DNA from 2 places in the Enterococcus sp. AAFC-DPL-5182 genome. Region 2 is predicted to be linked to the other one. Evidence: a T-box and tRNA genes for the amino acid it is inferred to sense, from the RefSeq annotation. Region 2 holds a T-box; the other holds one or more tRNA genes.
What was found. The T-box of region 2 lies ahead of glyQ (glycine--tRNA ligase subunit alpha). A T-box ahead of a tRNA ligase gene usually reads a tRNA of that ligase, here a tRNA-Gly.
Positions count from the first base shown of each region.

Region 1: it has a tRNA-Gly gene. The T-box ahead of glyQ (glycine--tRNA ligase subunit alpha) is inferred to sense a tRNA for this amino acid. The anticodon was not compared.

Region 1 covers NZ_CM177101.1:3,190,046-3,206,003, forward strand. The annotation lists gene AC4BB7_RS14925 (winged helix family transcriptional regulator) at 1-9, opposite strand, end outside; gene AC4BB7_RS14930 (hypothetical protein) at 327-662, shown strand; gene AC4BB7_RS14935 (hypothetical protein) at 823-1,254, opposite strand; gene AC4BB7_RS14940 (GNAT family N-acetyltransferase) at 1,735-2,193, opposite strand; gene AC4BB7_RS14945 (GrpB family protein) at 2,203-2,739, opposite strand; gene AC4BB7_RS14950 (DUF1003 domain-containing protein) at 2,732-3,448, opposite strand; gene AC4BB7_RS14955 (peptide ABC transporter substrate-binding protein) at 3,581-5,218, opposite strand; gene AC4BB7_RS14960 (cupin domain-containing protein) at 5,241-5,558, opposite strand; gene AC4BB7_RS14965 (nucleoside deaminase) at 5,729-6,211, opposite strand; gene AC4BB7_RS14970 (tyrosine-protein phosphatase) at 6,239-7,000, opposite strand; gene AC4BB7_RS14975 (histidine phosphatase family protein) at 7,133-7,954, opposite strand; gene AC4BB7_RS14980 (6-phospho-beta-glucosidase) at 7,971-9,404, opposite strand; gene AC4BB7_RS14985 (beta-glucoside-specific PTS transporter subunit IIABC) at 9,480-11,381, opposite strand; gene licT (BglG family transcription antiterminator LicT) at 11,530-12,369, opposite strand; tRNA gene AC4BB7_RS14995 (tRNA-Glu) at 12,624-12,695, opposite strand; tRNA gene AC4BB7_RS15000 (tRNA-Ile) at 12,707-12,780, opposite strand; tRNA gene AC4BB7_RS15005 (tRNA-Gly) at 12,793-12,863, opposite strand; tRNA gene AC4BB7_RS15010 (tRNA-Phe) at 12,881-12,953, opposite strand; tRNA gene AC4BB7_RS15015 (tRNA-Asp) at 12,968-13,041, opposite strand; tRNA gene AC4BB7_RS15020 (tRNA-Met) at 13,098-13,171, opposite strand; tRNA gene AC4BB7_RS15025 (tRNA-Ser) at 13,223-13,312, opposite strand; tRNA gene AC4BB7_RS15030 (tRNA-Glu) at 13,331-13,402, opposite strand; tRNA gene AC4BB7_RS15035 (tRNA-Ser) at 13,412-13,499, opposite strand; tRNA gene AC4BB7_RS15040 (tRNA-Ile) at 13,520-13,593, opposite strand; tRNA gene AC4BB7_RS15045 (tRNA-Gly) at 13,598-13,668, opposite strand; tRNA gene AC4BB7_RS15050 (tRNA-Asp) at 13,681-13,754, opposite strand; tRNA gene AC4BB7_RS15055 (tRNA-Met) at 13,810-13,883, opposite strand; tRNA gene AC4BB7_RS15060 (tRNA-Ser) at 14,018-14,107, opposite strand; tRNA gene AC4BB7_RS15065 (tRNA-Ile) at 14,145-14,218, opposite strand; tRNA gene AC4BB7_RS15070 (tRNA-Met) at 14,239-14,312, opposite strand; tRNA gene AC4BB7_RS15075 (tRNA-Ala) at 14,331-14,403, opposite strand; tRNA gene AC4BB7_RS15080 (tRNA-Pro) at 14,414-14,487, opposite strand; tRNA gene AC4BB7_RS15085 (tRNA-Arg) at 14,498-14,571, opposite strand; tRNA gene AC4BB7_RS15090 (tRNA-Leu) at 14,582-14,667, opposite strand; tRNA gene AC4BB7_RS15095 (tRNA-Gly) at 14,682-14,753, opposite strand; tRNA gene AC4BB7_RS15100 (tRNA-Thr) at 14,762-14,834, opposite strand; tRNA gene AC4BB7_RS15105 (tRNA-Leu) at 14,870-14,951, opposite strand; tRNA gene AC4BB7_RS15110 (tRNA-Lys) at 14,964-15,036, opposite strand; tRNA gene AC4BB7_RS15115 (tRNA-Val) at 15,043-15,115, opposite strand; rRNA gene rrf (5S ribosomal RNA) at 15,130-15,245, opposite strand; rRNA gene AC4BB7_RS15125 (23S ribosomal RNA) at 15,341-15,958, opposite strand, start outside.
Region 2 covers NZ_CM177101.1:1,764,480-1,780,437, reverse strand. The annotation lists gene AC4BB7_RS08240 (TrmH family RNA methyltransferase) at 99-866, opposite strand; gene AC4BB7_RS08235 (acylphosphatase) at 984-1,259, shown strand; gene yidC (membrane protein insertase YidC) at 1,380-2,309, shown strand; gene AC4BB7_RS08225 (TetR/AcrR family transcriptional regulator) at 2,358-2,930, opposite strand; gene AC4BB7_RS08220 (TspO-related membrane protein) at 2,994-3,800, opposite strand; gene AC4BB7_RS08215 (DUF1295 domain-containing protein) at 3,814-4,587, opposite strand; gene AC4BB7_RS08210 (DegV family protein) at 4,584-6,398, opposite strand; gene AC4BB7_RS08205 (DUF2177 family protein) at 6,406-6,810, opposite strand; gene glyS (glycine--tRNA ligase subunit beta) at 7,005-9,086, opposite strand; gene glyQ (glycine--tRNA ligase subunit alpha) at 9,088-9,996, opposite strand; T-box leader at 10,128-10,295, opposite strand; gene AC4BB7_RS08190 (AAA family ATPase) at 10,346-11,062, opposite strand; gene recO (DNA repair protein RecO) at 11,043-11,852, opposite strand; gene era (GTPase Era) at 11,945-12,847, opposite strand; gene AC4BB7_RS08175 (diacylglycerol kinase family protein) at 12,860-13,267, opposite strand; gene ybeY (rRNA maturation RNase YbeY) at 13,245-13,721, opposite strand; gene AC4BB7_RS08165 (HD family phosphohydrolase) at 13,721-15,919, opposite strand; gene AC4BB7_RS08160 (PhoH family protein) at 15,952-15,958, opposite strand, start outside.

The sequences.
Region 1 (15,958 bases), 1.4 Mb from region 2:
GTTGTACATGCGGTGTTCCCCTTTATAATTTTTGTTAGAAAATTGACCTTCTCTATTAAACTTTTGTATTTTAATTTTCATAAAAAATTGCAAACAGTTATAAATAAGATATAATTTTTATATATTTCAAAACTAAAATAAGTTTAATTCATTTCAATTGCTAAGTCTACACAAATTCAATCTTTTTTTTATCACTTTTTTGATATATAACTTAAATATTTGAGAATTATGTCAGAATTATATCGTTTATAACACTGATTTTAATTTTATTGAAAGTTAATCAGCTAAGTGAAAGTGTGATAGAATAAGTTAAAAGGAGTGCAAAAATGACTTTAAAAAAAACGATCGATGAGTTAATGAACATTTTTACTGAGGAAAAAAGATTTATTATTGATGGTTATTACAGAATTCGAACGATTGATGAACGGACAGTGGAGTTAGCTTATCTAATAGCTGGCCCTTGCGGAGATACAATTGCTCATCCTCAAATTACCGTTTCGCTGAATAAAACTAAGCTAATAGGAACAAAATTAATTGATATGTATTCTTCTCCACCATTGTTTTTAGATAGAGATACTCTAAATGCCCATGAAATCGATAGTGCATTAGATAACTTGATTGAAAAGTTCATACAAGCAGCAAAAAATACCAAGACTCAATAAGTAATTGTCTTGGTATTTTAGTTTTTTTATTTTAATTAAACAAAATGAATGAAATAAAAATCATATAATAGATATTGCCTTCTATAGTTCGTTTAACTAGTTTTTTTTGAAAAAGAAATTAAATATTATTTATCTCATGTCCTATTATGATAGTCTTCAATCACATTTTATGTACGCTATGTGCACTTTGAATACCACCACAAGCTTCTTTACAGGCTTGGTTGATCAATCTAAATGAACTTTCAGTACTATTTAACCCACGTTTGTATTTGATTTCATCAATTACTTCACATTTGTCGTTTAATGCTTCCAGCCAAAAGTAGATTCCTTCTTTATAGGTATCTAAGCCTTCTAACAAGATTTTTGTTGCTTCTTTTTCGCCATAAAATACTAAGTTTTTTCTAAAACTTGCTTCTTCCACAAAGAATCGATTAACATTAGTTCGGCAAAATGCATACGTATCTTTGCCCCTTCTGTTAATGGCTTGACTACAGCTGTTCTCTTGTACTTCCTTAGAAATGGCATTAAAAATCTCATTGTAGACTTCAACTCGTTGCATTACTGACAAAATCATATCTGTATAACTAAACATAATGCTCTCTCCTCCCATAACTAAGCAGCTAAAACCGCTGACTTATGTTTATTATAGTATCTCTCAATCTCTTATATCAAGTAATATGCTATTAAATTGAAATTTTTTTGTCATTTTTTTCATTCCTATGTCTATTTTTTTTCTACTTTTAAACAAAAAAAAAGCCCATCTCTCAGTGTTTGCAAGGGAATCAAGCTCTTTTTATTCATATATAATTATTTCTATAAAATTATTTTACCGATTTTTTTTATTATCCATTTTTTCTAAAATAAGAGGCTTTTCTGATTAGAACTAATAAAAAACCTGAATAAAGTGCTTAATTAGAATTATACACATTATTAATGTATAGATGAAATAATAACACTCACCAACAAGATTATAATAACTTTCTAAAAAAAGGGAAAATAGATTCTTTATTGTTTTTTATGAAGCATTTGAATGAAAAACAACGGATAAAATTTCCTAAGAAAATGATCCAGCTTATTTCTCAGAGTTAGACAGTTTGGAATGGTCTCTTTTTTTTAAATGAAAAATAGGATATGGTCTTCCTGCTTCATCAACTTCTGTTCTAGCCATTTCCTCAAACCCCATCGCTTGATAGAATGCTCTTGCAGACTGATTTTGTTCATTGACATCAACAAATTGAATAGCACTATCTTTAAGTAAAGTCCTTATTATCTGTTTACCATAGCCTTTGCCAATAAATATTGGATCCAGAAAAAGCATTTCTAATTTATCTCCATCTACGCCAGAAAAACCAATAATCTCACTGTCATCCGCCCAAACTCTTACATCTAGGTGCGGAAAATAGGTTGGTAGGTCTCTTTTGATCCTTTCAAAATCTTCTATTTGTAAAAAATCATGTGTTTTTTTTACAGATCGTGCCCAAATTTCTACGAGCTTATCGTACTCATTTTTGGTTGCCTGATGATCATTCATGTTATTCTCCTAAATCTTATTGTCGTTTTGTTTTTTATCATACCATATCTTTGCTTTTACATCGATTTCTTTGATAAAAGCATCTTTTCCATTACAATACGAATCAATATCATAAGGAAATTGATTCGCTAATTCTAGTTTTAATTGGCTGTACTCTATTACTTCTAGTGGATGGTCATTCATGAAATCTCTGAATATCAAATGACGTGAGATTTCTTTATTTCCTTCTTGAAATACATGAAGATGATGGCTTCTATTAGCTCCTCCTTTACTGAAAAAGCGCCGCTCTGGAATGCCATTTTCACCAAGACAATCGTAACCATTTTTTTGCATCACTTGATCAAATGCATCTACTTTTTGAAGCTCTTTGACAACCATTAAAATATCGATCACAGGTTTTGCTTTACTATTTCTAATTGCTGTACTACCAATGTGATTGACCGAGACTATTTGTTTCGTAAAAATTCTTTCTAAGAGCATTTTTTCTTGTTTAAATTTCTCCTTCCAATTTTTTTGAGCGGTTATCACTTCTACTTTCCTACTCATCTTCGTCCGCTCGCTTTCTTTCACTTAATTCATTGATTTGTTCCTGTAACTCACTTAGCAATTCAATTTGTAGATGCTGCATCTGTACTAAGTGCTGCCATTGACTATTGATCAGATAATCCATTTTTTCATGTAACAAGTTTACTTCTATTTCTGCTTTCAAATTTACTTTATAGTCATTGTTTGCCTGTTCCCGATCTCTGGCTTCTTGACGATTTTGGCTCATCATGATAACTGGTGCTTGAATTGCAGCTAAACAGGATAAGGCTAAATTTAATAAAATAAATGGATAACTATCAAATGGTTTTCCCAACAATTGAGTCGAATTAATAATGATCCAGATAACTAACACCGCAATAAATAAGAAAATAAATGGCCAACTTCCCCCAAATTTTGCTATACTATCAGCTGTTTTTTGCCCTAATGTCAAATTTTTCTCCACAGTCGTATTTAGATTATTGGAAATCGTCTCATTGTCTTTGATATTTTGAACGATTGTTTCATTCAGCTTCTCCATGGTCTGTGAATCACTTTTGATCATTGTCTTTATATAGTCTAAACGGTAATTTAAAAGCTCTGGGAAAAAAACTGCTGAATCCTCTGTTAAATCAGGACGTTGATTTAAAATAAATTGCCGAATTTCTTCTTCCACATTTTTTAACAGTATTTCGTTATTATCAACATGTTTATCATGTGCATGTTTAACCAATCGACTCCACTCCTCTTTCTTATTTGATATCAATAGATCTTTTTTATAATCTTATCATACAACGAGAAAGCAATTTCAGATATTAATATGACTAAAAAAGCCTTTCTTTTTGAAAGGCTTTTAGCGCTATTATTATTTAGTACTTTTGTATACATTTTTTAAGGTTAACGGCGATGCAAATGTATGATAATTTAGTCCTTTAACGTCTTCATTTTGTAAAACTGCTTGCTGATTTTGGCTGATAATAATCATTCCTGCTGTAGTTTCAATGCCTTCTTTTTCAGCGGCGATCAATGTTTCCCAGCGTTCTTCTAGATCAGTCGCATATTTTTGTGAGGCATCATCTAACAAGGCATCATATTTTTCATTGGCATAATTACGATCATTTCCTGTTCGCAACATATTCAGTGTAGAAATCGGATCTTGATAATCTGGTGTCCAGTAAATCAAGAACATATCATAGTCACTCTCACGACTAAGATTTAATGCTGTCTCCGTTGGTAATGCTGTCATATTGATTGTCAAACCATCAAATAGTTTTTCTAAACTGCCTTGAAGACTTTCACCCATTTTTTTGTAAGAGCCATCGTCTGTTACCATTAAATCAAGCGTAATTTTCTCGCCTAACTCTTTTTTGGCTAATGCCCAATATTTCAGTGCCTCTTCTTTATTATAAGTCATCAAATCTCCAGCTTCTTCCCTGAAGTCTACACCTGTCTCAGGATTACTTACAAAGCCTTTGGTAATAGCGCCATATAATGGCTTTGATCCATCTGCAATAATATTATTGACTAAGTTTTCTTTATCAATTCCCAGAGCTAAGGCTTTTCTTAGATTTTCATTTTTTAAAGGAGTATCTTTGCCTTTGCGTTTTTGGTTCAAACGAATATAGTTCATCGTTGCTGTTGGGTAAGAATGATAGTTTGGATTGCTTTGATTTTGTTTCGCTAATTCTCCTGTGATGGTCGCTACATCGAGCTGCCCATCTTCAAAAAGATTCATTGCAGTTGATGCTTCTTTAACTACTTCATAATGGATTTTATCCGATTTTACATTTGCTTGATCCCAGTATGTTTCATTTTTCTTTAGATCCCAACTTAAATCTGTTTGTTTCCAGTTTTCTACAGTAAATGGTCCATTATAAACAACATTTTCACTCGTTGTTCCGTAATCCGTTCCCATTTTTTCAACGAATTTTTGATTTTGCGGGAAAAATGTTGGAAAAGCAAGAACTGAGGTAAAATATGGTTTTGCTTCTTTTAGCTTTACTTCTAGTGTTTGATCATCAATTGCTTTGACTCCAAGTTGATCCACAGCTTTTTTTCCTTCTGAAATTTCTTCCCCATTTAAAATCGTATCTACTACTAAGAAACTATAAACAAACCCATTTTTAGGGTCGATCATTTTTTTCCAAGCATATTCAAAATCTGCTGCTGTCACTGGATCACCATTACTCCATTTAGCATCATCTCTTAACTTGATTGTATAAGTTTTACCATCTTCAGAAATTTTAGGCATTTCTTTTGCAGCTGCTGGAATTAGTTGATCTTTATCATCCAGTGCGTACAACCCTTCAAAAGCTGCCGTTTGGACGATTGCATCTGGAAAATCCAGCATAACAGACGTATCTAACGTAGTTAATTCTGAAGGTGACATTAAATTCAATGGTTTCATTTCTTGTGTTTGTTTTGCTTCTTTACCGCCAGAACATCCCGAAATGATGGTCATTATCACTGCTAATCCAATGACTGATTTGACTATTTTTTTCATACGTTTCTCCCCTATGTTTGTTTTATGTGCGTTCAACTAACATCCAAACGACAACTGCCGCTTCTTCCCCGTCATTGTAGTTGATATGTCCTTCTCCTGATTCGATCAATTGAGCATCGCCAGGTTTTCCTATTAAATCTTGACCGTCTTCTAAAATCGTATGAGCTTCTCCCGAAACAACATAAGAATACTCATCTTGATCATGTCTTGCAAATCCTTCTAATGGTCTTTTTTCTCCTGGTTGTAGGACAATTACGCCCATTTGGACATTTTCATTCGGCTGATTTTCTGCATCGAAAAAAATCGTCATTTCTTGCGGTAGCGATGGTTTGATGATCATTATTTATACCAGCTCCTTCTATTTTTTATAGGTGATTTTATCTATTATTGCCTTAACTCACTCATAAGTCAATAACATTTTAGAAAATTCTGACTTTTTACTTTTTAATTGATTTATAAAATAAAAAAACAGAAATGATTCAAAAAAACGAATCATTTCTACATTTCCAATTAATTCCAATAACCTTGATGAACTGCAGCAGCAACTTGTTCTATTTCTGGAAATGGCCCAATCACTTGGATATTTTTTTGTCCATGGCTTAATATTTCTTTTGAAGGCAGATCAAAGGTTGGATTTTGTTCATTGTCACCAGTTAGTTCCAGTAATCGTTTTTCGGTCATTGCATATACAATCGTTCCGATATTGCCCCAATAGATTGTTCCCGTACACATTGCACAGGGTTCAGCTGTCGTATACAACGTGCACTCCCATAAAAATTCTTTGCTATATTTCTGTGAAGCCTTTGCTGCTAAAGTAGTTTCTGCGTGTCCTGTACAAATATTTTCTGTAATTTCAATATTCTCTTGTTCTAAAAGAATGTTTCCCTCTTTATCAGCTAATAATGCACCAAAAGGGGTATTACCATGTTCTCGAGCATTGCGGGAAATGTCGACACAGCGCTTTAATAAGTCAATATGTTGATTGTTTGTCATAACTAACTCCTTTTCTTTCCATACGTTCTAATTTAACACAAAACGATGATTCAATGTTTCTTTCATCCCTTTATCAATACCAATTGCTTGTTTTAAATAGGTTGAAATATCACCATACTGTGCTTCTACAGTCTGATAGAAATTATCCAAATAACTGCTATCTACATTTAAAGCAACATGCAATGCTTCTAAATTAGCAGCTTCCAGTTGCACTTTCTTTGCTTGTTCTAAAATTTGAGCATTTTCTTTTTTTCTTAACTCATTTGTTAATAGATAATCTGCATAAATTGCTTCTCTCGGTACACCTAGTGTTTCTAATACTAATAAAGCTGCAATTCCTGTACGATCTTTTCCAGCAAAACAATGGAATAAAATGCTTTCTTGTTTTTGCAAAGCTAAGATTTCTTCAAAAAATTTATTGTATCCCTTTTGTGAAGTTGTGTTTAAAGCAATATCCGCATATAATTTTTCCATATAAGAAGCTGACTTTTCTGGTGATCCAATTTTAACAAAATCCTCGATTGAAGCTCCTTCATCTTGGATATCCTCCAGAATATCAATATGGATATATTCTGCTTTAGGAACAGACATATCAGGTCTTTCTTCTACCTCAGCTTCACTTCTCAAATCGATGATTTTCCCTAAACGATAGTTCGCTTCTAAACGTTGCTCATCGTCTTTTGTTAAATTTGATAGCTCTCCTGATCTTAGAAAAACATTCTTTTTAACTTGTTTGCCTTCTTTGTTTTTGATTCCGCCGATATCACGGAAATTTGTAATAGTCACCATAATTTTATCCCTTTTCCTTCTTTTTGTTCTTATTATACACAAAATTCGATCAAAAATGTTTCTTTGATCGAATTTTTGCATAAATGAAGCTGACTTTGATAATAAGACTATTCTCTGCAGCTTAATTTTATTCTACTTTTTTTGTCCTGCCTCAACATAACTTAGATCATTGACTTTATCTAATGTGTATTTTCCATCTTTATATTTTACTGTACAAACACTTGCGTTTTTTAAGCCTCCTTCTGGAATCTTAAAGTCGTCAAACAATGTATCAAGTAATGCAGAAATACTTAGTCCGTGTGATGCAATCAAAACATTGCCTGAGCCTTCATTTTTCATTTCTTTTTCAACGATTTCATCTAGACCTGCTTTCAGCCTTGTCGTAATTGTTTTATAATCTTCTGCCGGCCAGTTGATTTTAGCTTCTTCTACATTTTTAGCATCTAGTTTAGCTACGCTATTGGCAAAAGATTCTGGTGTCATATTTTTCAAAAATTCCTCTAAGGTAATCCCTTGATCATCTGCAATATCTTGCCACATAGTGTGGTTCAAATCACCTTCATAGGTTCCAAAGTTGAATTCCCTTAATCGTTCATCTGTAATGACTTTTAAGTCAGATGATTTTGTGTTTTCTTTTACGATTAGATTAGCTGTTTGAATGGCACGACCACTATCACTACTGTACGCATTTTGAAAATCAATATCTTTCAAACCAATACCAGCTGCTGTTACGACTTCTTCGCCCGCTTTAGTTAAAACAGCATCCGACCATCCTTGAACACGATCAGTGGTGTTCAACATTGTTTTCCCATGGCGGACGATATATAATGTCAATTCTTCTGGTGTTTGTTTAGCAGTTGATGTGTCCTCTTTTTTTGCGTTACCATTACCGCACCCTGCAACTATTAATAATCCTAACATTAAAACCCCTATCAGTTTTGTTAGCTTTTTCATTTTATTCCCACCTTTTCTACGCGTTCGTTAAATCTTCCCCATTTGTCGCAATGACTTTTTTATACCAATCAAATGATTTTTTCTTCGAACGTTTCAACGTACCATTGCCTTCGTTATCACGATCGACATAGATAAAGCCATAACGTTTCTTCATTTCGCCTGTTCCAGCAGAGACTAAATCGATACAGCCCCATGTTGTATAACCTAGTAAATCAACTCCGTCTAGCTCTACCGCATCTTTCATCGCTTGGATATGTGCTGCCAGGTATTCAATACGATAATCATCGATCACATTGCCGTTTTCATCTGGTGTATCCACTGCTCCTAAGCCGTTTTCAACGATAAATAATGGTTTTTGGTAACGATCATATAAGTCATTCATTGTTGTACGCAAGCCTAGTGGATCGATCTGCCAGCCCCATTCACTTGCTTCCAAGTATGGGTTTTTCACTGAGGCAAAAATATTGCCAGCTGTTTTTTCATTGATTGCTGGATCCGTCGATTGTACACGTGATGAGTAATACGAGAATGAAATAAAATCGACTGTGTGTTCTTTTAGTAGTTCTAGATCTCCATCCTCAATCGGTAATTCAATGCCTTCGCGTTCTAATTCTTTAAGAGCGTAGGCTGGATATTCTCCGCGAGATTGGACATCGATAAAGAAGAAATTCTCACGGTCTGCTTTACGAGCTGCCCAAACATCTTCTGGTTTACATGTATACGCATAGTTTGTCCCAGCCGCTAACATACAGCCGACTTGGTTTTCTGGATCGACTTCATGAGCGATTTTCGTTGCGATCGCACTTGCTAATAATTCGTGGTGAGCTGCTTGGTATTTGACTTGTTCTTTGTTTTCGCCTTCTTCAAAATAAAGACCAGCCCCCATAAATGGTGCGTGTAAAATCATATTGATTTCGTTGAATGTTAACCAATATTTTACTAAGCCTTTATAACGATTGAAAATCACATTACATAGATTTTCGTAAAAGCCAACCATTTCACGACTGCGCCATGCACCATATTTTTCCACTAAGTGCATAGGACAATCAAAGTGAGTAATGGTTACAAGGGGTTCTATATTGTGTTTGCGGCATTCTTTGAACAAATCTTCATAGAACTTCAACCCTTCCTCATTCGGCTCTGTTTCGTCTCCTAGAGGGAAAATACGGCTCCAAGCGATCGATAGACGGTAGGTTTTAAAGCCCATTTCGCCAAACAACGCGATATCTTCTTTATAGCGATGGTACATGTCGATTGCATTTTGGGCTGGGTAAAAATGTTCGTCATCAAAAGCAAACATTTTCTTTTCACCAGTGATTACTGGGAAACGATCTGGTCCAACAGGGGCAAGATCCACGTTCGCTAACCCACGTCCGCCTTCGTTATAGCCACCTTCACATTGATTGGCAGCTGTTGCGCCGCCCCATAAAAAGTCTTTTCTAAATGCCATTTCAAAATTCCTTTCTTTCCAAACCTGCAGTAAAACTATCCTGTCTTACTGCAGGTTCCACTCTCATCTATTTTTTTAAGTTAATCCAGTAATTAATGTATCGTTTGAAGTTACTTCACCTTCTTGTGTTTCAACGATATCTAAATAGTCACTAGTATTAGTAACGATCACTGGTGTTTCAACACTATAACCAGCTGCTTTGATCGCCTCGATATCAAATGTAACTAAGACTTGTCCTTTTTTCACTTTATCGCCTTGTGCTACTTTTCCTTCAAAACCATTTCCTTCTAACTGAACTGTATCCATACCGATATGAATCAATAATTCCATCCCTTGATCTGATATCAAACCAATCGCATGTAATGTTGGGAATAATGTCATAACTGTGCCATCAAATGGTGCTCTAACAACGCCTTCTGTTGGTTCGATCAAAACACCTTTTCCTAAAGCACCTTGTGCGAATGCTTGGTCACTTGCTTTACTTAATGGTAAAACACGTCCTTTAACTGGACTTAAAACGGCTTCTTTTATTGCTTTTTGAGCTTTTTTATTTTCAGTTACTTCTTCTACAACTGTATCATCTTTCCAGAAGAAGAATGTTAATGTAAAACCAATTACAACAGCAATCAAGATTGCAACGAAAGAATGAATCATTCCACTCGCATCATCACCATTGATAAAGTTTAACACACCGAAAATTCCTAATCCGCCCATTGTATAAGAAGTTACCCCATTGATCATTAAATACAAACCACCAACTGCTGCTCCGATCATTGAAAAAATGAACGGTGTTTTTCTTGGTAAAGTAATACCGTAAATTGCAGGCTCAGTTACTCCAAAAATTCCAGAAATGATTGCTGGAGGACATAGCGCTTTCATTTTTGCATCTTTTAATTTAAAGAACATTGCCATAACTACTGCTGTTTGTGCAAAACTTGCTGCAAAAGAACCAACCAATACTTGACTTGCTCCTTCTTGTGTAATTTGCATAATAGCTAGTGGTACAACACTCCAGTGTAAACCGAAAATAACCAATACTTGCCAGAAGAAACCAAGAATAACGCCATATAATGCTGGTGAGAAGCCCATCAAAGATTGGAACCCAGCACTTAGTAAATCTGTCAACATACTGATGATTGGACCGATTACTAAGAAACCAACTGGTAATGCAATCAATAATACAAAGAATGGTACTAAGAAAGTTTGAACAACTTCAGGAATAAGTTTTTTGAATAGTTTTTGAATTTGTGCTGCAAAAGCAACAATGAATATGATTGGTACAACACTACTCGTATAACCAGCACCTACCCAAGGAATACCTAAAAATGTATCATAAGCAGGTAAGCCTAATAAACTATAAGGCGCTGCTGCACCAGCCCCAGCAGTTGTTTCAAATGCTGCTTGTAAGGCGCTTCCTTGCACTGTAGGGTAACAAAGAGCTGCCCCAATCACAATACCCACCATTGGGTTTAAATTGAATTTTCTAGCTGCTGTATAACCTAAAATCACTGGCATGAAGTAAAATATCGCATCACCAATACCATTTAACATTGTATAAGTTCCAGAAGTAGCTGAATATAATTTCAAGAAAACAAGTAATGCGTTTAAACCTTTTACCATCCCTGCTGCAGCTAACGCTCCTAAGAATGGTTGGAAACACCCACTTAAAATGTCAATCAACCGATTGAATAGATTGCCCCCAGATGACTCTTGCTCTGCATCTGCTGAAATCCCAGCAATAGTTACAACATCTTCATAAACGGCTGGTACATGATTCCCAATTACCACTTGATATTGTCCACCGCTCTTCATTACAGTCACAACGCCGTCCATATTTTTTAGAACATCGTCATTTGCTTTTGATTCATCTTTCAACTTAAAACGTAAGCGTGTAATACAATGCGTCAAACTATTAATATTTTCTTTTCCACCTACATTGTTAACAATCTTTTCTGCTAAATCATGATATTTTCCCATTTTTTGTTCCTCCAAAGTTTCGTTTTTTTAATACTTTACTTTTGAAGGTTTAGCCAACTTAATGTCACTATCCAAATTTTTTCTTTTGTTGATAATCCTACCCACCTTTCATCCTATTCGTAATCTATGCTAAGATTTAGTAACCTTGCTAACGATTCGTATGCACTACCCGTGCAATATGAATGATCAAATACATTTTCTCTTCCTTAGAAACACTATAGTGATAACTTTCAGTTAAGAACTCAGAAATTTTATTTACACAATTATATGCATTACGATACTTTTTCTTGATTACTTCATACAATTCTCCATCATCTTCACCATGAAATTCTTTATGATTTAATAAACGGTAAGCGAAAAATTTTAAATGAGTACTAAAACGATAAAAATAGACAGAATCCTCATTAAAAGTAATCTTGAAATGGTATTTAACAATATTCGTAATTTCCTGCATAATTTTTGTTAGTGCATAAACATTGCCAACTTCTTCATCCATCTCCGCATTGACCAGATGTAAAGCGATAAATCCAGCTTCATCTTCAGTTAGTTGTACATCAAATTTTTCCTTGACCATCTCTACAGCCTTACTGCCAATAAAATATTCATCTGCAAAAAAACGTTTAATGTCCCATAGCAAAAAATTTTTCACTTCTATTCCTTGCCTTATTCGTTCTAAAGCTGTATGAAGATGATCGGTTAGAGAAATGAAGATCGTATCGTTTAACTTTCTACCAAGTTTTGTCTTGGCATACTTAATAATTTCATCCGATAACTGCATTACTTCTAAAGGCAACTCTTCCAACAACTCTTGAAACTTCAATGAAACATCCTGATTAGCCAAACAAAATATTTGATCAACCTGTTCTTCTGGAATAAAATCGCCAATTTTTCTTTTAAATGCAATACCACGTCCCATCACAATTTGTTCTTGTTCATTCACATCCAACGTAATCACAACATTATTATTCAAAATTTTTTGAATAATCATCTTTTCACTCCCTTCTTCGCATCTATCTCCTTTAATTGTAAAAAAAGAAAAACCCAACCTTTCCAAAAAAGAAGAATCTCCTCCTCATTGGAAAAATTAGGTTTAGCTTGTATTTAAACAATCACTATCCATTTATTTACTTGTTGTGTACAAGCATAGAATACCTTATTACAGCAATGATGTCAACGTTTTCATAAAATTATTTTTAAAAAAATAAAAAAACATTCCGCCGTTAGCAAAATGTTTTGAATACATGACCCGTACGGGAATCGAACCCGTGATACCGCCGTGAAAGGGCGGTGTCTTAACCGCTTGACCAACGGGCCTTTTGAATTTATGGGCCTAAATGGACTCGAACCATCGACCTCACGCTTATCAGGCGTGCGCTCTAACCAGCTGAGCTATAGGCCCTTAAAGAAAAAAAGCGGGTGACGAGAATCGAACTCGCGACAACAGCTTGGAAGGCTGTGGTTTTACCACTAAACTACACCCGCATGTTTCTTCTTTGAAATGGCGCAAGACAGAATCGAACTGCCGACACACGGAGCTTCAATCCGTTGCTCTACCAACTGAGCTACTGCGCCAAAAATTAATGAAACGGTCTGGACGGGACTCGAACCCGCGACCTCCTGCGTGACAGGCAGGCATTCTAACCAGCTGAACTACCAAACCAAGGTAAAAGTATTGCATCACTATGTTACACTCGCTTTTAAATACTCTAAAAGCAATTGCGGGGGCAGGATTTGAACCTACGACCTTCGGGTTATGAGCCCGACGAGCTACCTGACTGCTCCACCCCGCGATAATAGTATTTGACTATTTCAAGTATCTAAGAACTTAAAATTTCAAAATAAGGAGGATAAGGGATTCGAACCCTTGCACGGTTTTACCCGCCTGACGGTTTTCAAGACCGTTCCCTTCAGCCGGACTTGGGTAATCCTCCGGTATAAATATTAAAAAATGACCCGTACGGGAATCGAACCCGTGATACCGCCGTGAAAGGGCGGTGTCTTAACCGCTTGACCAACGGGCCGCTATGAAACGGAGAAGGAGGGATTTGAACCCTCGCGCCGGTTTCCCGACCTACACCCTTAGCAGGGGCGCCTCTTCAGCCACTTGAGTACTTCCCCAAGAAAATAATTTAAAAAAATGGGCCTAAATGGACTCGAACCATCGACCTCACGCTTATCAGGCGTGCGCTCTAACCAGCTGAGCTATAGGCCCATAAAGCGGGTGACGAGAATCGAACTCGCGACAACAGCTTGGAAGGCTGTGGTTTTACCACTAAACTACACCCGCAATACTTTAAAACGGTCTGGACGGGACTCGAACCCGCGACCTCCTGCGTGACAGGCAGGCATTCTAACCAGCTGAACTACCAAACCAAAAATGTATTGCATCACTTTATTACTTACGCCTTTAACTAAATATTAAAAGCAATTGCGGGGGCAGGATTTGAACCTACGACCTTCGGGTTATGAGCCCGACGAGCTACCTGACTGCTCCACCCCGCGATAATTATAGTCTTTATTGACTATATAAAGGTGTTATCCTTGGTGATTTCTAGTAAGGATACTTCGCTCACTTTGTTCGCCAAGTACTGTTCATCATCTGTTCTGGCAAAGCCAATCACAGTGATTCTCAGTAAAGGAGGATAAGGGATTCGAACCCTTGCACGGTTTTACCCGCCTGACGGTTTTCAAGACCGTTCCCTTCAGCCGGACTTGGGTAATCCTCCGAAATAAAAAGTACTATTAATTATATCGTCACTACAATGGACCTTGTAGGACTCGAACCTACGACCGGACGGTTATGAGCCGTCTGCTCTAACCAACTGAGCTAAAGGTCCTTGGCTCTTAAAAAGAAATATCGCGGCGAAGGGGATCGAACCCCCGACCTCCCGGGTATGAACCGGACGCTCTAGCCAGCTGAGCTACACCGCGAAAATATAAAAGTACTAATGGAGCCTAGCGGGATCGAACCGCTGACCTCCTGCGTGCAAAGCAGGCGCTCTCCCATCTGAGCTAAGGCCCCACAAAATAAATCGGGAAGACAGGATTCGAACCTGCGACCCCTTGGTCCCAAACCAAGTGCTCTACCAAGCTGAGCTACTTCCCGTATTTACAAATGCACCCAAAGGGAGTCGAACCCCTAACCTCTTGATTCGTAGTCAAGCACTCTATCCAGTTGAGCTATGGGTGCTACATTTCTATGCCGAGGACCGGAATCGAACCGGTACGGTGATCACTCACCGCAGGATTTTAAGTCCTGTGCGTCTGCCAGTTCCGCCACCCCGGCGAAAGAACAAGCTAAGCGGAAAACGGGGTTCGAACCCGCGACCCCCACCTTGGCAAGGTGGTGCTCTACCACTGAGCTATTTCCGCAGTCTGGATGCCGGCTAAAGGATTTGAACCCTCGACCCTCTGATTACAAATCAGATGCTCTACCAACTGAGCTAAGCCGGCGTTATAATCGCCTAGTATTAAAACGAGACTAAAAATGCGGGTGAAGGGACTTGAACCCCCACGCCGTAAGGCGCTAGATCCTAAATCTAGTGCGTCTGCCAATTCCGCCACACCCGCAAAATATTTCTATGAGCCGTGCAGGGCTCGAACCTGCGACCCTCTGATTAAAAGTCAGATGCTCTACCAACTGAGCTAACGGCTCAAAAAATGGAGGTTGACGGGATCGAACCGCCGACCCCCTGCTTGTAAGGCAGGTGCTCTCCCAGCTGAGCTAAACCTCCAAGACAACACTTTAGCGTGGCGACGTCCTACTCTCACAAAGGGAAACCCTTCACTACAATCGGCGCTAAGAAGCTTAACTTCTGTGTTCGGCATGGGAACAGGTGTATCCTTCTCGCTATCGCCACCACACTGGGTGTTGTTGCTATTAAGTTGAGTGATTATTCACTCAAAACTGGATTGAAGTAGTAATCAAACATTCCGAAAAACTTTTTTATTTCGTTTCTTTGGTTAAGTCCTCGACCGATTAGTATTGGTCCGCTCCGTACATCACTGCACTTCCACTTCCAACCTATCTACCTGATCATCTCTCAGGGGTCTTACTTTCTTAAAGAAATGGGAAATCTCATCTTGAGGTGGGCTTCACACTTAGATGCTTTCAGCGTTTATCCCTTCCCTACATAGCTACCCAGCAATGCCCTTGGCAGAACAACTGGTACACCAGCGGTAAGTCCATCCCGGTCCTCTCGTACTAAGGACAGCTCCTCTCAAATTTCCAACGCCCGCGACGGATAGGGACCGAACTGTCTCACGACGTTCTGAACCCAGCTCGCGTGCCGCTTTAATGGGCGAACAGCCCAACCCTTGGGACCGACTACAGCCCCAGGATGCGACGAGCCGACATCGAGGTGCCAAACCTCCCCGTCGATGTGGACTCTTGGGGGAGATAAGCCTGTTATCCCCAGGGTAGCTTTTATCCGTTGAGCGATGGCCCTTCCATGCGGAACCACCGGATCACTAAGCCCGACTTTCGTCCCTGCTCGACTTGTAAGTCTCGCAGTCAAGCTCCCTTCTGCCTTTACACTCTGCGAATGATTTCCAACCATTCTGAGGGAACCTTTGGG
Region 2 (15,958 bases):
CAAGCTATTTAAATTGTCAAAGTTGATTATTTCTTTAGTTAAAATTAGACTGAAAAAAAAATATACTCTGCGTACTTTGTTTGAATATTATTGCACACTCACTCAGATAGATGATACATTAAAATCCCAGCGGCAATCGCTACATTCAGCGATTCTGCAGATCCTTTAATTGGAATATAAATATTTTGGTCTGTCATCTCTAAAAACTCTGGTGAGACACCTTTTCCTTCGTTTCCCATAATTAATGCATAATCATTGGCCCTAACTATTGTCTTATACGAAACTGCCTCTGGATTTAGTTCCGTTCCATAAACTGGAATTTGCTTTTTTTTAAATTCATCAATAATTGCAGCTAATGGTTTCCGTATAACAGGCAAGTGGTAGTTACTTCCCTGCATCGCCCGAAGCACTTTGGTATTATAAATATCTGAACTTCCGTCACCTAAAACTACACCTGAAAGACCCGCAGCATCTGCTGTCCGAATCATCGTGCCTACATTGCCGGGATCCTGCACGTTATCTAATAGTAACCAACTTCCTGAAAACTGTATATTGTTCTCATATTTTGGCATCTCAACAATGGCAATCATCCCTTGAGGTGTTGGCAATTCCGAAAGAGCCGCCAAGACTTCATCAGATACATTGATAACTATTTCCTCTGGCTGTTGCTCTAGCCAAACAGACCATTCAATTTTTCCACGTTGATTGCAAAGTATCCAGTTGATTTGTTCATTTGCTTTAACTGCTTCTTCAATCAAATGAAATCCTTCGATAATATACTGTTTTTTTTCTTCCCTATACTTTTTCTTATGTAATTTTTTGAATTCCTTGATCATTACATTTTTTGTCGATAAAATTTCTTTCATTTCTACACCTCACCTTGTTATTATAGCATGATTTTTTTAATCAGACAGTCACGACTTACTTGCCAGAAGCTAAAAAAATCGATATCATGGATTTAATTAAAAGCGAGGTGGTCATCAATGAGAAAAGTTCGCATGAATGTACAAGGAAGAGTTCAAGGTGTTGGTTTTCGCTATATGACTAAAATGGTTGCGGATGAACTAGGAATTTGTGGAACGGTAAAAAATGAAGACGACGGTTCCGTTTCGATTGAATCTTTAGGTGAGGATGATTCTATGTCCAAATTCATCAAAAAAATCAAAGATTCTCCTAGCCCTGCGGGTCGTGTGACTTACGTAGACATTCAAGAAGACCCTTTGATTGAAGACTATACAAACTTCAAAGTGACAAACTGATTTAAAACAAGAAGAATCTTACTCAGCCTTGAGACGGATTCTTCTATTTTTTATTGAAAAAAAACGCTTTTTCAAGTATAGTTAACCTTGTGCAAATTTTTTAGAAAAGGACAGAATAAAATGAGAAAATTAAATAAGTGGCTACTGAGCTCTGGTCTATTTACTTTAGTACTATTTTTATCAGGATGTGTAAAGACAGGATCAGATGGTCAACCAACTGGTGAAGGGATCATCTATAATTTATTAGTGAAACCTATGAGCAGTGCCATTACATATCTTGTTGATAACTTCAATTGGAATTATGGCTGGGCAATCATTTTTATCACGATCATTGTTCGACTGATCATTATGCCACTGGGCTTGAACCAATCGAAAAAAAGCATGATTCAAACGGAAAAAATGCAAGCGATCAAGCCTCAAATTGATGCAGTTCAAGCAAAAGTCAAAGAAGCAACAACTCGTGAAGAACAAATGCAAGCACAAGCTGAAATGCAACAAGTCTACAAAGAAAATAATATGAGTATGATGGGTGGCATCGGCTGTCTACCGTTATTGATTCAAATGCCAATCTTCTCTGCTTTATTTTTTGCTGCACGTTATACAAAAGGAATCGGCGATGCCTCGTTTTTCGGTGTCAATCTTGGACAACCAAGTATTATATTTGTTGTTTTAGCAGGTGTAGCCTATTTACTTCAAGGGTATCTTTCTACGATCGGTATTCCAGAAGAACAAAAGAAAACAATGAAATCAATGCTGATCGTATCACCATTAATGATCGTATTCATGTCAATCAGCTCTCCAGCTGGCGTAACCTTGTATTGGGTTGTTGGTGGGATTTTCAGCAGTATCCAAACATTGATCACAAATAAATTCTTAAAACCAAGGATTAAGGCTCAAGTAGCAGAGGAATTAAAACAAAATCCACCTAAACAAGTCGTTACACCTCGTAAAGATGTAACGCCAACAGCAGAAAAATCTATGCCAAAAGCATCAGTTCAAAAAAATGCTTCTAACAAAGGAAGAAATGCTGGGAAACAAAATAGAAAGTAACATAAAAATAAGAAGCATGCAAACTTCACTTTGCATGGCTTTTTATTTTTATGGTTTGTTTGTTGAAATTCCGAAAATAAAGAGATCTACCACTTGAGCAATGCTCAACGCTGAACTATTTTGTTCTGTTTTTATATAAGGAGAAAGCGTATTAAGAAAATGCGCAGCTGCAACCTCAGATGATACGCCCATACGTAGTGAGAAATCACTTTCTTCAAATAGACTTAACAATGGTGCCTTATAAGACTGATTCCAGAGTGAAAATAATTTTACTTGGGTCTTTGTGGTCAACTTCGTTCTAAAATCATGCATCATCAAATCAAAATCGAAAGGATGTTGTGTTTTCAAACACTCCGCAAACTTTTGTAACTTACTAATTGTTTCAAGTTCTTGGTTGTCCACAATTTTAAGCAATTCCTCGTTTACATCATGTAATAAACTTTCGATCACTCCGACATAAACCGCTTCTTTATTTTTAAAATGATGGTATAAATTTGGCTGTGTCACTTCAGCCAACTGTGCGATTTGTCTTGTTGAAGTACTTTGATACCCATTATCCATGAACAGCCTTGTTGCGACTTGGATGATTTTAGCTCTTGTATTTGTCGTTTCGTTATCCATTTGCTTAGCCACCTATAGTTGATTTCATTATTATTTTAACAGAAGCAGACCAAGAAACCTATACTAGACGACACTCTTTTTTCTTTTAAAGAATAAAACCATTTCATAGATACAGATAATTGCCAAAATAACAAGGCAAATACTAACTGTCGTAATAATAACCGGGTAAGCACCATTCCAGCCATCTGCAGCTTGATGTTTGTTTAAAATCCCGTAATAAGCCCACAAAGTCGCTAAACCATAGGCGATATCATGATTACGAATAATTGTTATGCTAATAATCATTAAACCTATAATCAGTATGATGACCGTCCACAATACTTGATTATTTTGAAGAAACTTACTATTCTTATCTACTAAAAAGGCTGTTATATTTGCAATAGTTGCAATTGTGATCCAGCCAAAATAAACACTGAATGGTAATCTCAAAAATATCAAATCTTTTTTAGTCAATGCTGCATTTGCTAACATACGATTCATGTAAATCAACACAATCAGCAACGCCAACATGATCACAACTGACAAATCAATATAAAGATACTGCCACGCCACTAACCAAACACTATTCAATATAGAAGAAACGATAAATAAATTTCTTAATTTTCTGCCGTTTTTCTGATCAGCTAAAATTGAGCGCTCTGCTGGTTTAAACCATTGATAAATAACAAATCCCCCAAGTAACAAATAAATCACTGACCAAATAGCAAACGTTAAACCTGCTGGTGCGAACAAATTAGGATAAGAATCAGAAACTTCTTTTGTTGTCATCCCATTTAGAGGCAATAAAACAGCCGCTGCATTTGTGCCAAGCATTACAACATAAATGATGGTTACTAGTAATTTTGACCATAAAGATTGAGTTGTATTCATCTTAATCTCCCCTTCATAATCCTTTTTTCCCAATAAACGGAATAAATTTAGGCGTTTTTTCTGCATAAGCAATAAAATCAGGGCGATCTTTGTATTTCTTTTCAAGCAAAGGAACACCCGATACAAATAAAAGCAACAATGTAATCGTCACAGGTCCTATAATTCCCCAGATATTTCGTGTCTCATTCAAACTTATAAGAAAAATCCCCCACCAACTTAATGCTTCACCAAAATAATTAGGGTGTCTTGTCGTTGACCACAAACCTGTTGTTAAAAGCTTTCCATGATTATCATTAGTCTTTTTAAATTTCGTCAATTGATAATCACCAATCGTTTCATATCCAAATCCAATCAGCCAAATCAAAATTCCTATGCCATTCCACCAATAAAAAGTATTGACTGAACTAGTCATTACAAAAAGAATCGGCATTGAAACAACAAGCAACAGTACACCTTGTAAGATAAAAACATTTAGATATGCTTTTAATTTTGCCCAATGTTTGCCCCAACGTTTCCGCATATTCACATAACGATAATCTTCCGGTTTGCCAATATTTCGTTTAGCTAAATGGAAAAACAAACGAAGCCCCCAAATAGTCACTAATACAAGAATAACTGTACTGACCGTTGTTTTTTCAGGCATAACTAGATAGCCTGTAACAGCCACGAGAACAAACCCAATACCCCAAGCTAAATCAACGATAGAATTATTGTGAAGATATTGTGCTAGAAAAAATAACGCTGTAAAGTATACAAATAATACGCAACTAATCATCCAGATAATCATCTTGAATCCGTCCCTTCTCCTAATTCAACTGCTACAGCCACACTGCCTTGGCCGGCGCTCATCGCTATAACAGTTGAAATATCAATAATATAACTTGGTTGAAACCCAAGTTGTTCTACTAATTTATCTTTCCATAATAAAGCTCTTTTTTCTGAATCTGCATGAACGACAGCATAACGCTGTATCCTGTTTTTTTTATGCATTTTTTTTAGGTGCTGAACAATTTTTCGTTCGTTTCCTTCTAAACTAAAGGCAAAATTGCTCAGCTTTCCTTCCCCATCTTGGTTGAGGCTAACAATAGGCTTCAAATTAACTTTCTTTGCTATTTTCCCAACAGATTGAGGAATTCTTCCAGATTCTATCATGGGATTTAACTCATCAACGCTAACTAAGATTTTAAATTGGTTCCTTCTACTTCTAATTTTCCTTACTAACTCTTCAAAGCCTATTCCAGATTGAATCCATTCATTCGCCCTCATGATCAATAATCCTTGTGCGGCAGAATTTAGTTTAGAGTCAATAACTTCAATTTTAGTATTTGCCGCTCTTCTATGTTTTGCAGCTTCTTTCACAGTATGATATGTCCCGCTTAATTTTCCAGCAACGGTAATAACTAAAATCGACTCATATCTCGTTTCTAAAAATGAAAAAAGATTTTCTACAGTTTTTAATGTTGGTTGAGAACTAGTCGCTCGTTCGTTTTGTTTTTTAGTTAACTCAAAAAGCCGATTACTTTGGATCGTTATTTTGTCGATGTAGCTAGTCTTGTCAATCAATATGTTCATTGGTAGAACATGGATCTGGTTATTTAGCACATAATCCGCAGGTAAATCAGCGATCGAATCTGTCACTAAGGCAATTGGTGCCTTTTTTCGTGTATTTACTTCATATTGTAACAACATGTCATCTGCTTTTTGTTGAATCGGCTGACCTACAGCACTTAAATAGTTCAAAACTTGATCAGGGTGGTTAGAATGAATATGAATTCTAGCTTTCCCACGGTTCACAGCGATAATCAATGAATCCCCAAGCATACTTAATTTTTCTTGGATATCTTCTTTTGTTTGTGTCACCTGATCCAATAAAATTTCGGTACAATAACGATAGTTTGGCTCTGACGTATTTTCATGAAGTGACTCGGAAATGTCAATTTTTACAGAATGATTTGAACCAATTATTGATCTAGCCACTGCTTGTTTCGTTACAAAAGCTTGCGTGAAACCTTCAATGAACAAATAAAAGCCTTTCGCACCTGCGTCGACAACTTGATTTTTTTGTAATATCTTTAATTGTTTCGTTGTATTCTCCAGCGCTTGTCTAGCTTCCATAAGAGCATGTGGTAACATTTTTTCTAAACTATTCATTTGTTCACTTTCGTTAAGCGCTTCGGCCCACGATCGAATGACAGTGATGATTGTTCCTTCAACGGGGTTTTCAATTGCCTGATAGGCTTCACTGATTGCTAACTTTACACTCTTAATAAAGCTCTTAACAGAATTTTTTTCTTCCTGCAGCAATAGATTAGTATAAATACCATTGAAATATTGGGCAAAAATGATACCCGAATTTCCTCTAGCGCCTAACAAAGAAGCCTCAGCAATATTTTCAAATACATCAATGACTGAAGTTGACTCACTTTTGGATTCCTCAAGTATCGTCTCCATCAATGAAGCCAGATTACTTCCAGTATCTCCATCTGATACAGGAAAAACATTGATTTGATTCAACTCTTGCTTCTCATTTATCAGTTGAATGGCTCCTTGTTGAAATGCAAACTGCAACTCTTTGTAATCAATAGATTGACTCCTCATACATACCTCACCTCCAATTAAAATGCTGTGCAATAAAGACAGTAATACCACAAGTTGTTGCAGTAACAAAACCACCCCATATTAAATCAATAACTGTTACGAGTGATGACCAATCTTTAATCGTAGCGAGATTTGTTAAATCATACGTCCCATAGCATAACACGCCAAGAAAAGCGCCTGCTGAAATGGCATATAGAAGATTATCTTTTTCAATTGCAGGATAAACAACGAAAAATAGGATTCCAACCAGATATAATGCATAAAAAACGACTGCTGGAATAATTTTAGTCGGTCCTAGCAAGTCTCCTATATGATCTTGATACATTTTTTTTGCAATCAATAGTAACCAGATAAAATCCAACACAAGAAACGTAAAAGCCGCAATGCTAAATAATTTCATAAAGTGATTCATTTTATTTCCTCCTAATACAAAAATGGCACGACTGCCTTATCGATCGATAAGTTTATCGTACCACGTTAAACTTATTTATGAAAAAATTTTGCTTAAAAATTTACTTCTGAAATTTGATTTACAAATTTTGTAAAAAAAATAGGATGAGACAAAACTCTTCGAGTTCTATCTCATCCTATTTTAAGTTTCTATTTTTATTTCACAATCAATAAATCAAGGCTAGCCAATGATAAGGACATTTTTGCAATTCGATTGAGTTCTTTCAAACGATTTGCCTTTACTTGTTCATCTTCTACCATCACCATTGTTTCTTCAAAATAAGCTTCAATCAACGGGCGTAAATTGACTAATGCTTGATAGTTTTCTGACATAGTATTTTCATTGAATTTTTCTTCAATTTCGTTTACCGCTTTATGCAGTGCTTTTTCCGCATTATTTTCAAATAAAGTTGCGTCGATTTGGTTTTCTTGACTTAGTAGTTCTCGACCTTTTTTAGCTAAATTAATCACTCGTGTCAACGCTTCGATCGAAGGTCTGAAATCGTCATCTAGCAAATGTTTTTTTAGAATAGTTGCTGCTGAAAATAGTTTTGCTAAGTCTTTTTGCTCAGAAGAAATCACAGCATCAATGACATCATGTCGTACATCTTTCGTCATCAATAACTGACGCAAGCGGGCTTTTACAAAATCAATGACTTCTTCTTGTCCTGTGGTCAATTGAATTCCGTACTTTTGGCTATCCGCATTTACAGCTGCATCGATTTCCATTTGAAGTTGGACTAACGGGAACTGCCAACCTTTATTTTCAATGATTCGGATTACACCGTATGTTTGACGACGTAATGCATACGGATCATTAGAACCGCTTGGAATCATTCCTACTGCAAAGAATGAAAAAACGCTATCTAGTTTATCTGCAATGGCTAAAACGGCACCTACCGCAGAAACAGGAAGTTCTCCTTCACTTGATGTCGGCAAATAATGTTCTCGAATCGCTTTGGCTACTGCCGGTTTTTCACCTTGTAGCAAAGCGTATTTTTCCCCCATTAGTCCTTGTAGTTCTGGAAACTCACCGACCATATTCGTCACTAGGTCAAATTTATAAATTTCAGAAGCACGCTTTAAATCAGTCAGTTCCTCTTCTGATAAACCGACTTCTTTACCAATGATTTGCCCAATAATACTTACGCGCTGCATTTTTTCATAAATTGTACCAATTTTTTCGTGGAACGTAACATTTTTTAGCTTGTTAACGCACTCATCAATTGATAATTTTTTATCTTCGTTGTAGAAAAATTCGGCATCTTCTAAACGAGCAATCAAGACTTTCTCATTTCCTTTGATTACATTTTCAATATGAACCTTGTCACCGTTTCTTACAGAAATAAAATGTGGTAATAACAAGCCTTGATCATTGCGTACATCAAAATAACGTTGATGTTCTTTCATTGAGGTAACCAACACTTCATCTGGAACAGAAAGATATTTTTCATCAAAAGCACCCACAAATGCAGTTGGATATTCAACTAAATTATTGACTTCTTCTAGCAACTTCTCATCCAACTCTAGCTTCCAATGTTTCTTTTCAGCTAACTGATTTGCTTGCTCAATGATCATTGCTTTTCTTTCATTAGGATCAACGATAACAAATTGTTCCTTCATTTTTTCTTCGTACTCACTTGAATGATCGAACGTTACGTCATCCCCCAAGAAACGATGACCGCGAGAGCTTTTTCCTGATGCTACATCTAAAACAGTAAATGGAATCACTTCGTCATCTAATAAAGCCACAATCCAATGAATTGGACGAATATATTCAAAATCATAATCCGCCCAGTGCATCGTAACCGGGAAAGTCAAGCTTGTAATAACATCTTTTAAGCCCGATAATACATCGATTGTTTTTTGACCTTGGTTATGTTTTGTTACATAAACATATTCTACACCATTTAATTCTTTAAAAGTAATTGCCTCCGTAGTTAGACCTTGACCTCTAACAAACCCTTGCGCTGCTTTACTCCAATTTCCGTCAGCATCTTGAGCAATTTTTTTAGCTGGCCCTTTAATTTCCTCTTGTGTATCTTCTTGTTGTTCTGGTAATTGCGTCACTCGAACAGCCAAACGACGAGGTGTAGAGAAACTTTGAACAGTCTCATACGTTAATTTATTTTCGTCTAAAAATGCTACTATTTTGCTTTCCAATTGTAAACGACTTGGGCTGACAATATGAGCTGGCATTTCTTCCAAGCCAATTTCAAGTAATAGGTCTTTTGCCATGTTATTTTGCCTCCTTAGTAGTTTGAGTGTCTTTGTTTAGTAGTGGAAAGCCTAGTTTTTCCCGTTCTGCGACAAAAATTTTCGCTACTGCTTTTGCCATATTTCTGATACGAGCTAAATACCCTGCGCGTTCCGTTACAGATACCGCACCACGAGCATCTAACAAGTTAAATGTATGACTACATTTCAAAATATAATCATAAGCAGGATGAACTAAACTCTCGTCGATACAACGTTTAGCTTCTCTTTCGAATTTATCAAAGTTTTCTAAAAGCATTTCTTGATTGCTGATCTCAAACGAATATTTAGAATGTTCGTATTCTGGTTGATTGAAAATTTCACCGTATTTAACACCTTGTGTCCATTCTAGATCATAAACACTTTCTACCTCTTGAATATAAGAAGCCAGACGTTCGATTCCATAAGTAATCTCTGAAGTGACCGGGTGACAAGCCAGTCCACCTACTTGTTGGAAATACGTAAACTGTGTGATTTCCATACCATCAAGCCAAACTTCCCAACCGAGACCTGCACATCCCATCGAAGGATTTTCCCAGTTATCTTCAACAAAACGAATATCATGCGCTAAAGGATCGATTCCTAATAGTTCTAAACTTTCCAAGTACAATTCCTGAATATTTTCAGGAGATGGTTTCATCACCACTTGAAATTGGTGATGTTGATACAAACGATTTGGGTTCTCTCCATATCGTCCGTCAGCTGGTCTTCTTGAGGGCTCTACATACGCGGCATTCCAAGGCTCAGGTCCAATCGCTCGTAGAAAAGTATACGGACTCATTGTCCCTGCCCCTTTCTCCGTATCATAAGCTTGCATCAGCATACAACCATTAGATGACCAAAATTTTTGTAAGGTTAAAATCATTTCTTGTACAGTAAGTTTCTTTTCCATTGAAATCCTCCTAAATTTAAAAGTGTAATCGACTCGTTATGCTCTGATAGAGTGATATCCCTAATGCCCTATCTAAGAAGCTCTTGATCAGGATTTACGAGAAAACAAAAAGTCCCTATGCCTCTTAGAGACATAGGGACGAATAATCGCGGTTCCACCCTACTTCCGATAGTAATTATCGGCAGCTTTGTTAAAATATACTCAAAAGCGCCCTTCAAAAGTTATCTGTATCTGGCTTACACTCTCCCAGACTCGCTATTACAGCTGTTCTTTTTACTCTTCTTTTTCAACGTATTTATTTAATTACTCTTTATGATAATCTTTGATCGAAGAGTTGTCAAATTATTTTTTACGATTCAAACAGTTTTTGAAAAAATTGCTCTTTTCTTTCAAAAATCATTGCCCACTCTTGATAGATTTTGGTTTCTTGTAATGTACGTTTAATAATTTTTCCTTCTGTAAATTCATAGATTCTAGCATTTGGAAAAAATAACAGGACAGGCGAATGGGTAGCAATCACAAATTGCGAATCATCCTCTACCAACTCATGCATCAAAACCATCAGTTGTAATTGTGTGCTAAGAGACAAACCAGTCTCAGGCTCATCCAGTAGATAAAAGCCTTGTCCAAAAAAACGAGTTGCTACTAGCTCGTAAAATGATTCTCCTCTTGAGTAGCTATGCAGTTCTCTTTGGAAAACACCTGCCCCTTGATCAATCATTTCAATATCAGTCATTAAGTTGTAGTAGGATTCTGCCCGATAAAAATAGCTGTCTTTAGGATAATTTGGATATTTTATTGGTCGACTTACCTCAACTAGTGAAGTCTGTTCTTTATAAGAAACAAAAAAATTATTTTTTGAGCCGCCTTCAAGATTCAAGTCCATCAATCCTGCAATCGTTTCTATTATAGTTGATTTTCCAGAGCCATTTTCGCCAATCAAAAACGTAACTGGCGTTTCAAAAAGAAGTTGGTCTAAATCACTTAAAATGGGTAAACTAAATGGAAACTGCGATGTATTTACTACTTTTTCATACTTCATTCCTTTAAGATATAGTTTTGTCATCTTCCCCACTCTTTTTTTCCCGTTTAGGTAACTTTAAGGTCTCTTCCCAACTTTTCATTTGGTCGATGAACTTCTTACTTTTTAAGTTTATCCCAACATATTCATCGTACAATTCATCAATTGTTGTTCTGATAGCCACTTTAGTCTCCGTTTTAACATTAATATCTTGAACTTTGTCATACGAAATGGCTGAAAAAAGACGAATAAAATGAATAGCTCTAGGATCGGCATGATACCGGCGATCATCAAGATCCCAATGTCTTTCACATAACACCCCGCTATATTTTGATGAATAATCAAATTTCCCTCGAGTTTCTTGACATGCGCTACAATGTCGCCACTCTGGAGTAATACCAAAACGGCTTAATAGTTGGATTTCAAAAATATTCGTAATGATCTCTGGATCCTTATTCTCATTCAATAACTTTAATGCTTGTTGTACAAAATAATATAAATTAGGATCGTACGTTCGATCTTCGATGGCGGCATCAACTAAATTCAAAATGTACGTTGCATAGGCATTCACAAAAATATCTTCCTGAATGAGGCGAAGTGGTGAAACCTCTTTACTTCCATTTAAAAAAGACAGTCCTTCTTCTCTAAAATCTCCAATATATACAGCTTCTGTGAAAGGCAAAATAGCAGGACCAATCGGATTATTTTTACGATGCGCCCCTTTAACAAAAAACATCAATTTACCAAAAGATTCCGTAAAAATTTTGACTAGTTTATCTTTTTCTTTGTAGTCCTTGGTAAATAAAATAATTCCTTTCGTTTCTCCTAAGGTCATATTTTCGCCTCCTATGTATTCTAGTCTATTTTAGCAGAGATACAAGCAAAAGAACAATTCCGCAATAATACAGAATTGTTCTTCGTTTCTTACTAATAATCGTCTTTACGATATCCAAAATCTTGTAAATGAACTTTTTTGTCGCGCCAGTCTTTTTGCACTTTTACCCAAAGTTCTAAATAAACTTTATCATCAAGTAAATGTTCAATATCTTGTCTGGCTTTGGTTCCAATTTGTTTAAGCATCTTGCCGCCCTTACCAATAATGATTCCTTTTTGGCTATCACGCTCAACGATGATCGTTGCTTGAATACGTACTTTATCATTCTCATCCCGTTTCATCGAATCTACCACAACTGCAACGGAATGAGGAATCTCATCTCTTGTAAGCAATAATACTTTTTCACGAACTAACTCAGAAACAATAAAATATTCAGGGTGATCCGTCACTTGATCATCTGGAAAATACTGTGGGCCTTCAGGCATTTGATCTACTAAAACATCCATCAAACGATCTACATTATTCCCTTCAGTAGCTGAGATTGGCACAACTTCTGCAAATTCCATTTGGCTTGCGTAGTCTTCAATAATTCCCAAAAGTTGATCAGGATGAACCGTATCGATTTTATTGATTACAAGATAGACTGGGCTCGTCATTGTTTTAAGACGTTCGATGATAAAGTCATCACCTTTTCCTCTTTTTTGATCTGCACTAATCATAAATAACGTTGCATCCACTTCACGTAAAGCACTATAAGCTGTTTCAACCATAAAATCACCTAAACGATGTTTTGGCTTGTGAATTCCTGGTGTATCAATAAAAACGATTTGCGCTTCTGGAACTGTATAAATTCCTTGTATCTTATTTCTAGTTGTTTGTGCTTTATCACTCATAATTGCAATTTTTTGTCCGACAATTCGGTTCAATAAAGTAGATTTACCAACATTTGGTCTTCCTACAATCGCTACAAATCCGGATTTGTGTATATCTGTCATTGTTTTTCTCCTCTATAAAAAATCTTGTATTATCTGCCAAATTTTTGGGACAAACAACAGTACTCCAACAACCACAGCAAATCCTGATGTTAAAAGAACTGCGCCTGCAGCCATATCTTTGATTTTTTTACCGATTGGATGAAAATGGAAATCCGTTACCATGTCGACTACATTTTCAAACACTGTATTAATTATCTCCATCACTAATACAAGAAAGATTGCAAGCAACAACCACAACCATTCTGAGATTGCTAATCGTAAAATAATGCCCACAATAATTGTCGCCCCCCCCATTAAAACATGGGTTCGCATGTTACGTTCTTCCTTAAATACTGTTTTGATTCCTTGGAGAGCAAACTCCAACGAGGCTATAAAATGTTTATTCTTCGCTGTCCGTTTATCTTTTGAGTCCATAGGCATCTAAGATCTCTTTCTGTAAACCAAACATTTCTTTCTCATCATCAGGTTCCATATGATCATAGCCGTTTAAATGTAAAAAACCGTGCACAGCCAAAAATCCCAATTCGCGTTCAAAAGAATGACCATATTCTGCTGCTTGTTCTGCCGCTCGTTCAGTCGATATCATGATATCCCCAAGGTTTCTTGGAAAAGCTTCATCTGCATCTTCAAAAATAATCGGCAACTCATCTTCGCCTTCTTCTTCCAATGCAAAACTGATAACATCTGTAGGTACATCTTTTCCACGATAATCTCTATTTATCACCTGAATACCTGCATTATCCATAAAAGACACGGACATTTCAGTATCTTCAGATATTTTTAGAAAATCAGCCGCAAACTGCAGCAGACTTTCTACTTCTTCTAAATTTTCTTTAGATAAATTATTTGTTTCATCAATGAATGAAATATCCATTAGTCATCTCTCTTTTCTTGTTCATCTTTCATTTCTTCTGCTTCGGATTTCATTTTTGGATACTTGATTCTAGAATGGAATGTGCTACATAAGCCATTGACTAGAGACTTCTCGATGATCCGAATTTCTTTCATTGTTAAACCGCAATCATCCAGTTGTCCGTCTGAAATTCGATCTTGAATAACATTATGAACAAAGGCTTGGATTTTTTCGTTTGTCGGATGATCCATCGCACGAACAGCCGCTTCACAAGTGTCAGCAATACTAACGATCCCTGCTTCTCTGGTTTGAGGCTTAGGACCTGGGTATCTGAAATCAACTTCAGAAATATCTGGATTTCGTTCTTTTGCTTTCACATAGAAAAACTTCATTAACGTCGTTCCATGATGTTGACGGCAAATATCAATCACCATTTCAGGCATATGATAGTCTTCCAATATTTTAGCACCGTCAATAACATGTCCAAAAATAATTTGTTTGCTATCTTCAGGTAATAAGAAATTATGTGGATTCTCAGCTCCCGCTGGTAAATTTTCAACAAAGAAATTTGCATGCTTGATTTTACCAATATCATGATAATAACAAGCAACTCTTGTTAATAAAGAACGACCACCGATCTCAGCCACAGCATTTGCACTTAGACTCGCCACCATCATACTATGATGATACGTTCCAGGCGCTTCTTCAAGTAGTTGTTTTAACAACGGATGGTTTGGATTACTGAGTTCATTTAATACAATCACACTGTCATCAGTGACAAGTAATTCTATATACGGATGGAGACCCATTGTAGCAAGGAAAGATAAGACTGTTCCAGCTAATGCACAAATCATCATTGTCCATGATTTACCATCAAAGAAACTCATCCCTTGATAAATCATCAAAATAAAATCTAAGCAAACTGGAAAGATAATCACCCAAAATACAGCAACTAATCCTTGCTCGCCAATACGAGTGCGTTTGACTACTGTTGCCAATAGCCCTGAAAACATATAGCTCACTAGAATGATTGTCAAAGAGTTCGTTCCAATAGAATTATAAAACACAAAAAGTGAAAAAATCACTTGAAAAACAGCCGCTAAAACTCCGGCTCTTCTACTAACAAAATAATTTAGTACCAGAGGCGTAAATGCTGCTGGAAAAAATAATGAGATATACATCATCTGTTCAGTTTGGAAAATCTGGAAAAATTTCATCAAGACGACACTTAAAGACATCGCACCAACGTAAAATAAAATGAAGTGTCTACGCTTGCCTTCTTCTGTCACTTGTTTCGTGAAAAACAACAACACTAAAACCTGCATCACGATTGCCAAACCTAATGCAGCCATTGGAAATAGCGAAGTGCTTTGGTTTGTCATACCTAATAGTTCAAGCTTTTCCATCGCTTTACTGTCGATTTGAGTTCCCTCACGAACGATGATTTCCCCTTGATAGATCATTGCAGGTGGAACAGCATCCATAGCATTTTGACGCATTTCTTTAGTCTTTTTATCATTAGCAAAATCATTCGCTACAATACCTTCATTTACAATATAGCGAATTTCTTGCTGCATCGTGCTTGTGACATCAAGAAATTGAATCTTCTCGATCGCACTCTGACGAATATTATCTAAATCCGCTTCGCGAACATGATCTTTCATCTTATCGTCAATGATTTTTAAACTTTCAGTCTTTACTTGCTGAATCTGACTTACATCCAAGGAAAATATATTTTGGTAAAATACATTGGGAAATTTTTGATAAAAAGTAACTTCATCTTGGTCCAACGATTCAAATTGAGCTTTTAAATTGGCCACTCTTTCTTCAATAGTTGGTTTTGGAATCGTTTCGTCTTTTTTAGCCTTCGCTTTTTTTTCTTCGTACTCTTTGTCAGTCTTTTCATTTGCAGTAATAATCAGTTTAAATAGTTTTTCAATTCGCTTGTGCTGAACATCAGCCGTTTCTTCCTGATAGATATATTCAGGAGTGACCGCTTCAGCCGCCAGTTTTTTCTTTTGTGCTGTTTCATACGTATTTTCAACGTTTTTATTTGCTCGAATAGTATTTTCAGCTAATTGTCCTTCTTTTATCTCTACCTTTTTTTGATGGACACTACCGAACATAATAATGAATAAAAAGCATGAAAAAACAAGTAAAAGTATAGGAATATACGCTTTCCCTAGTTTATCGCGTAATTTTAATAACGAGTATTTCAACGGAATTTTCACTCCTTTCCGCGGTTCTAAATCTATTTT